DNA from 2 places in the Streptomyces sp. NPDC008121 genome. Region 1 is predicted to be linked to the other one. Evidence: riboswitches for the same ligand, from Rfam matches in the RefSeq annotation. Region 1 holds a riboswitch; the other holds the start of a gene.
What was found. Region 1 has a riboswitch for glycine ahead of gcvT (glycine cleavage system aminomethyltransferase GcvT). Riboswitches for the same ligand answer to the same signal wherever they lie in the genome.
Positions count from the first base shown of each region.

Region 2: it holds a riboswitch for glycine, as region 1 does, so the genes downstream of both, gcvP (aminomethyl-transferring glycine dehydrogenase) here and gcvT (glycine cleavage system aminomethyltransferase GcvT) in region 1, are expected to answer to the same signal.

Region 1 is NZ_JBIBHT010000003.1:284,446-287,885, reverse strand. It holds gene glyA (serine hydroxymethyltransferase) at 1-490, opposite strand, end outside; gene gcvH (glycine cleavage system protein GcvH) at 511-891, opposite strand; gene gcvT (glycine cleavage system aminomethyltransferase GcvT) at 1,026-2,153, opposite strand; glycine riboswitch at 2,304-2,415, opposite strand; gene ACFZBD_RS11395 (AAA family ATPase) at 2,555-3,226, shown strand; gene ACFZBD_RS11390 (enhanced serine sensitivity protein SseB C-terminal domain-containing protein) at 3,407-3,440, shown strand, end outside.
Region 2 is NZ_JBIBHT010000002.1:1,023,111-1,026,550, forward strand. It holds gene gcvP (aminomethyl-transferring glycine dehydrogenase) at 1-1,411, opposite strand, end outside; glycine riboswitch at 1,591-1,689, opposite strand; gene ACFZBD_RS10085 (PRC-barrel domain-containing protein) at 1,803-2,165, shown strand; gene ACFZBD_RS10090 (DNA polymerase IV) at 2,284-3,440, opposite strand, start outside.

The DNA.
Region 1 (3,440 bases):
CCTTCGCCAGGCGCTCGACCTCGGCCATGTCGACCAGGCCGGCGTCGTCCACGTGGTACGCGACCACGTTGAACTGCTTGCCCGAGAAGTTCAGCCGCATGCCGTGCGTGAGGTGACCGCCGTGGGCCAGGTCCAGACCCAGGATCGTGTCGCCGGGCTGGGCGATCGCGAACAGCGCGGCCTGGTTCGCGGAGGCGCCGGAGTGCGGCTGCACGTTGGCGTACTCGGCGCCGAAGAGGTCCTTGACCCGGTCGATGGCGATCTGCTCCGCCACGTCGACGTGCTCACAGCCGCCGTAGTAGCGGCGGCCCGGGTAGCCCTCGGCGTACTTGTTGGTGAGGACGGAGCCCTGGGCCTCCATGACCGCGACCGGAGCGAAGTTCTCCGAGGCGATCATCTCGAGGGTGGACTGCTGGCGGTCGAGCTCGGCGTCGACGGCGGCGGCGACGTCCGGGTCCAGCTCGTGGAGGGGAGTGTTCAGAAGCGACATGGATCGATCCCTAAGGGGTCTCAGTTCCCGGCGGAGAACGCGGCGTACTCGTCGGCGGAGAGCAGATCGTCCGGCTCGCCCGTGACACGTACCTTGAAGAGCCAGCCACCCTCGAACGGAGCGGTGTTCACCAGGGAGGGGTCGTTCACGACGTCCTCGTTGGCCGCCACGACCTCACCGGTCACGGGGGAGTACAGGTCGCTCACGGACTTCGTCGACTCCAGCTCGCCACAGGTCTCGCCCGCGGTGACGGTGTCGCCGACCGCGGGGAGCTGGGCGTAGACGACGTCCCCGAGCGCGTTGGCCGCGTACTCGGTGATGCCGACCGTCGAGACGCCGTCCTCGGCGTCCGACAGCCACTCGTGCTCCTTGGTGTAGCGCAGCTGCTGGGGGTTGCTCATGACCTGATTCTCCTGGATCGGGGGAGTGCTGATGAACGTGGGTCTTGCGAAATGAGACGAGAGATGAGACGGGAGGCGGCGGGGCGCCGGCCGGCGGAGGGAACGCGCGGCCGGATCCCCCGGCCGCGCCGACGTCACTTCCGGCGCTTGTAGAACGGCAGCGCCACGACCTCGTACGGCTCGTGGGTGCCGCGGATGTCCACACCTACACCCTGCGTGCCCGGCTCGGCGTGTGCCGCGTCCACGTACGCCATGGCGATCGGCTTTCCGAGGGTGGGGGAGGGGGCGCCCGAGGTGACCTCGCCGACGACCCGGCCGTCCACCACGACCGCGAAGCCGGCCCGCGGCACGCGGCGGCCCTCGGCGACCAGGCCGACCAGCTTGCGGGGCGGGCTGGCCGCGGCCCGCTCGGCGGCCGCCTCCAGGGCCTTGCGGCCCACGAAGTCGCCGTCGTTGGTCGTCTTCTCGAACTTCACGACCCGGCCCAGACCGGCGTCGAAGGGGGTCAGACCCGTGGTCAGCTCGTGACCGTACAGCGGCATGCCCGCCTCCAGGCGGAGCGTGTCGCGGCAGGAGAGCCCGCAGGGGATGAGGCCGACCGGGGCGCCCGCCTCGGTCAGCGCCCGCCAGACGCCCTCGGCGTGCTCGGGCTTCAGGAACAGCTCGAAGCCGTCCTCACCGGTGTAGCCGGTACGGGCGATCAGCGCGGGGACCCCCGCGACCGTGCCGGGCAGCCCGGCGTAGTACTTCAGACCGTCCAGATCGGCGTCGGTCAGCGACGCCAGGATGCCGGGGGACTCCGGGCCCTGGACGGCGATCAGCGCGTACGCGTCGCGGTCGTCGCGCACCTCGGCGTCGAAGCCCGCCGCCCGCGCGGTGAGCGCGTCCAGCACGATCTGGGCGTTGGAGGCGTTGGCGACGACCATGTACTCGCTCTCGCCGAGCCGGTACACGATCAGGTCGTCGAGGATGCCGCCGTCCTCCTGGCAGATCATCGTGTAGCGGGCGCGGCCCGGGCCCACGGTCGAGATGTTGCCGACCAGGGCGAAGTCCAGCAGCTCCACGGCCTGCGGACCGGTGACCGTGATCTCTCCCATGTGCGAGAGGTCGAAGAGGCCCGCCTTGGCGCGGACGGCGTTGTGCTCGTCGCGCTCGCTGCCGTAGCGCAGCGGCATGTCCCAGCCCGCGAAGTCGGTCATGGTCGCGCCCAGGGAGCGATGCAGGGCATCGAGGGCGGTCAGGCGGGGGGCGGCAGTGCTCATGGGTGTGGCTCCCGGGTCCCAGGGCGAAAAAGATCATGACGACGAGGACGATCCTCCCCATCTGTCATGGAACCTGAGAGGTTCACCGAGAGCATCCTCGGCTTGCACCTTGGGTGGGGCGCGACGAGCGCGCCCGCTTTTCAGATCTGCCTCATCCGCGCGGTACGGGGCCTGAGAGATTCAAGGGAGGGTCTTGCTCCTTCGGCGCCCGGACCGCCGCAGCGCTGCTGCGGCCCGTCCAGGACTCTCCCGCGCGGATTCGAGCGGCCGGTATGTGGTTGTGTGCGCTTGGCGCGCACATCATTGCACGCGGGTCCTCGTCGGCAAATCGCTTGTGCCTCATTACTGTCTCTTTACACTTCTTGGGGAAGGGTCTTCACGACCCGACAGGGGGAGAAGCGATGACGTTCCAGAGAACCGGCGCCTACGCGACCAGTACGGCTGTACCGGCCCCGCGCGCCCGGGCCAGGACCCGTCGGCGCGGAGCCTCCGCGCGCCTGCTGCGGGACCTGCGCGACCGGGACGGACACGGGCCCCGGGTCCTCGCCTTCGCCCCGGGGGACCTCGTCGTCGTCTCCGGACTGCCGGGCAGCGGCAAGTCGACGCTGATGCGCCGCGCCGCCGGCGGCCGCGGCATCGACTCGCAGGACGCCCGGGAGCGCTGGGAGGCCCGGATGCCCGGCTTCCTCCCGTACGCCGTCTACCGCCCCCTGGTCCGGATCGCGCACTACGCCGGGCTGCGCCGGGAGCTGCGCGCCGGCCGGAGCGTGATCGTCCACGACTGCGGCACCCAGTCCTGGGTGCGCGAATGGCTCGCCCGCGAGGCCCGCCGCCGCGGCAGCGCCCTCCATCTGATCCTGCTCGACGTCACCCCGGCCGCCGCCCGCGAGGGCCAGCGGGACCGGGGCCGCGGCGTCTCCGGATACGCCTTCGCCCGGCACCGCCGCTCGGTCGGCCGGCTGCTGCGATCCGTCGAGGCGGGCCGGCTGCCCAGGGGCTGCGCCTCGGCCACCCTGCTCGACCGGGACGCCGCCGCCGCCCTGCGCGAGATCTGCTTCCGCGAGGCCGGCTGACCACCCCCTGACCTGCCCGTCCCCGGCGGGCACGATCCGCGCACCGCCCGGCCGGGAGCCTCGGACGGCGCCCGGGACCGACGCGCTCCGTATGCTTTTGGCCACGGCGGCGTCAGGGCGGCATTAGGGTTCTGCCCCGAGGGCGCGTGAGCCGGACGCGCGAGAAGGGGACCGAGGACCGTGGACGTTACGTGGCCGGGCAATGAGCTCGAAG
Region 2 (3,440 bases), on a different contig from region 1:
TGCGCAGCAGCCCGGCGGGCAGCTTGTCCTCGGTGTCGGCGTCCAGGGCCTCGATGTCGGCGTCGACGCCGAAGGCGCTCCAGACGGCGCCGAGCTGGGCGCGGCCGGTGGTCTCGTCGCAGGAGACCGAGACGTGGTCGGCGTCGACGCGGTGGAGGTTGACCCCGGCCTCGCGGGCGGCGGCGACGGCCTCGGCCGCCTTGCCGGGCACGCGGACGGTGAGGGTGTCGAAGTACGCCTCGTGGACGACCTCGACGCCACCGGCGCGCAGCCCCTCGGCGAGGACGGTGGCGTAGCGGTGGACGCGCCGGGCGATCTGCTTGAGCCCGTCGGGACCGTGGTAGACGGCGTACATGCCGGCCATGACGGCAAGGAGCACCTGGGCGGTGCAGATGTTGCTGGTGGCCTTCTCGCGGCGGATGTGCTGCTCGCGGGTCTGCAGGGCCAGACGGTAGGCCTTGTTGCCGTCGGCGTCGACGGAGACGCCGACGAGGCGGCCGGGGAGGGAGCGGGCGTGCTTGTCCTGGACCGCCATGTAGCCGGCGTGCGGTCCGCCGAAGCCCATGGGGACACCGAAGCGCTGGGTGGTGCCCACGGCGATGTCCGCGCCCAGTTCGCCCGGGGAGGTGAGGAGGGTCAGCGCGAGCAGGTCGGCGGCGACGGTGACGATGGCGCCGAGCTCGTGCGCCGCGTCGATGACGGGCTTGATGTCCCGGACGGCGCCGGAGGCGCCGGGGTACTGCAGCAGCACGCCGAAGACACCGCGCTCGGCCACGTCGGCGGGGATGCCGTCGCTCAGATCGGCGACGACGACCTCGACACCGGTCGGCTCGGCGCGCGTCTCGATCACGGCGATGGTCTGCGGCAGGGCGTCGGCGTCGATGAGGAAGACACCGTTCTTGACCTTGCCGACCCGGCGGGAGAGGGCCATGGCCTCGGCGGCCGCGGTGCCCTCGTCGAGCAGCGAGGCGCCGGAGGTGGGCAGACCGGTCAGGTCGGCGACCATGGTCTGGAAGTTGAGCAGCGCCTCCAGACGGCCCTGGGAGATCTCCGGCTGATAGGGCGTGTACGCCGTGTACCAGGCGGGGTTCTCCATCACGTTCCGCAGGATGACCGGCGGGGTGAAGGTGCCGTAGTAGCCGAGGCCGATCATGGGGGCGAGGACCTGGTTGCGGTCGGCGAGCTCACGCAGCTCGGCGAGGACCTCGGCCTCGGTACGGGCGGCGGGCAGGCCGAGCGCCTCGGCGCTCTTGATCACGTCCGGCACGGCGGCGGCCGTCAGCTCGTCCAGGGAGCCGTAGCCGACCTGCGCGAGCATCTTGGCGCGGGCTTCGGCGTCGGGCCCGATGTGCCGCTGTTCGAACGGGATGCCCTGCTCGAGCTCGGAGAGCGGGGTGCGGTGAGCGGTCATGTACGGAGGCCTCCTGGTCGTCACGACCTGCGAGAAGCACCACGGCGCGGGTGCCCGGACGGCCTCCCCCTCTGTCATCTCAACCTGAGAGCTTCACCGGCACGCCGAAGGGGCACGCCGGCTTTCACCGTCGGTGAGAGCGAATGCCGTCTGACGTCCGCCCTGCTTTCCAGAGTGACCTCGTCCGTGCGGTACGGGGGCCTGAGAGATTCCGGGGAGGATTTGCTCCTTCGGCGCCTCCGAAAGCTTTCTCCGGAGGACTCTCCCGCACGGGGTCGACAGCCACAGCCAGCCTACCAGCGCGCTTCCCCGTGCCGTCGCTCAAGTGGCCGACATCCCAGATGTGCACTTTCGTAGTCTTGTAGAGCAGCCGCGACCAGTTGGAGGGACCGTGCAGACCGACATCGATCCGCGCAGCCTGATCGGCCGCAAGGCGTTCGACCGTAACGGCAACAAGATCGGGACCGTGGACGAGGTGTACCTCGACGACGCGACCGGCGTACCGGAGTGGGCCGCGGTCCGCACCGGTCTCTTCAGCCGGGACGCCTTCGTCCCGCTGGAGCCCAGCGAACTGGTCGAGGACGGCCTGCACATCCCGTACGAGCGCGCCCTGATCAAGGACGCCCCGGACTTCGGTGTGGGCCGCCACCTCTCCCCGGAGCAGGAACTCCAGCTGTACCGCCACTACAACATCGCCCTCCCGCCGGTCCCGGACCGCGACTTCGGCCGTCTGGCGGGCCAGGAAGAGGCCTGACGAGCCGGCCGGCCCCATCGGCTGCCCCAGACCCGACGGACCGCGCCGCGGCTGCCCCGGCGGTACGCGTCCGCCCCCTGGGCGCCTCCCGCAGTCGGCGCTGCCCGGCCCGTCCCCCTCAGGCGACCGCGGCCGTCCCCTCCCCGCCTCCCACCAGCGGCAGCGGGTCCGCGGGTTCCAGCTCCGGATCGTCGACGGGGAAGGTCCGCACCCGGCCCGGCGCCGATCCCGGCTGCTCGAACCGGACGGTGACCCGTCCGACCCCGCTGCCCTGCACCCAGCCGGCTCCGTACACCGCGTGCCGTACGTCGTGCCCGGGCGCCCACCGCCGCTCCGCCGGTGTCTCCGCCTCGGCCGGCGGGGCGGAGGCACCCGCCGCCCCTGGCCCCGCCCCGTGCTCCGCGCCCCGTACGGCATCCGCGCCGGCCGAGGCGCCCCCGGCCGCCGCCTCGGCCTCCGCGCGCGCCTCCGCCTGGGCATCGGCCTCCGCCTGGGCGAAGAGGTCCTCCTGGGTGTAGTCCGCGAGCCCGCTGACGCCGACCCCCAGCAGCCGCACCCCGCCCGTCGTGTCCACGCCCTCCAGCAGCCGCCCCGCCGCCTCCCGCACCACCACGGGATCGTCCGTGGGCCCCCGCAGCGTCTCGGACCGCGTGAGCGTCGAGAAGTCATAGCGCCGCACCTTGAGCACGATCGTCCGCCCCGAGTGCCCGGACCCCCGGAGCCTCCCCACGCACCGCTCCGCCAGCCGCTCCACCTCCGTGCGGATCCGGATCCGGTCGTGCAGGTCCACGTCGAAGGTGTCCTCCACCGACACCGACTTCGCGTCCCTCTCGGCCACCACAGGCCTGTCGTCGTACCCCTGGGCCATCCTGTACAGCGACGTGCCGTGCGACCGCCCCAGGAGCCGTACAAGCTCGTCCTCGCCCGCCTCCGCGAGATCGGAGACCGTGGTCATCCCGGCGCGCCGCAGATGCTCGCCCGTCGCCGGCCCGACCCCGGGCAGGATCCGCACCGACTTCGGCCCCAGCAGCTCCCGCTCCGTGCCCGGCTCGATCAGGACGAGGCCGTCCGGCTTGGCCTCCTCCGAGGCGATCTTCGCGATCATCTTGGACCCCGCGAGCCCCACCGACCCCGACAACCCCGTCGTCGCCAGGATGTCCCGTCTCAGCCGCTCCCCGGCCCTGCGCGCGCTGTCGCGGTCGTCGGCCTGTCCCCCGGCCTCCAGGTCGACGAAGGCCTCGTCCAGGCTGAGCGGCTCGACCAGCGGCGACAGCC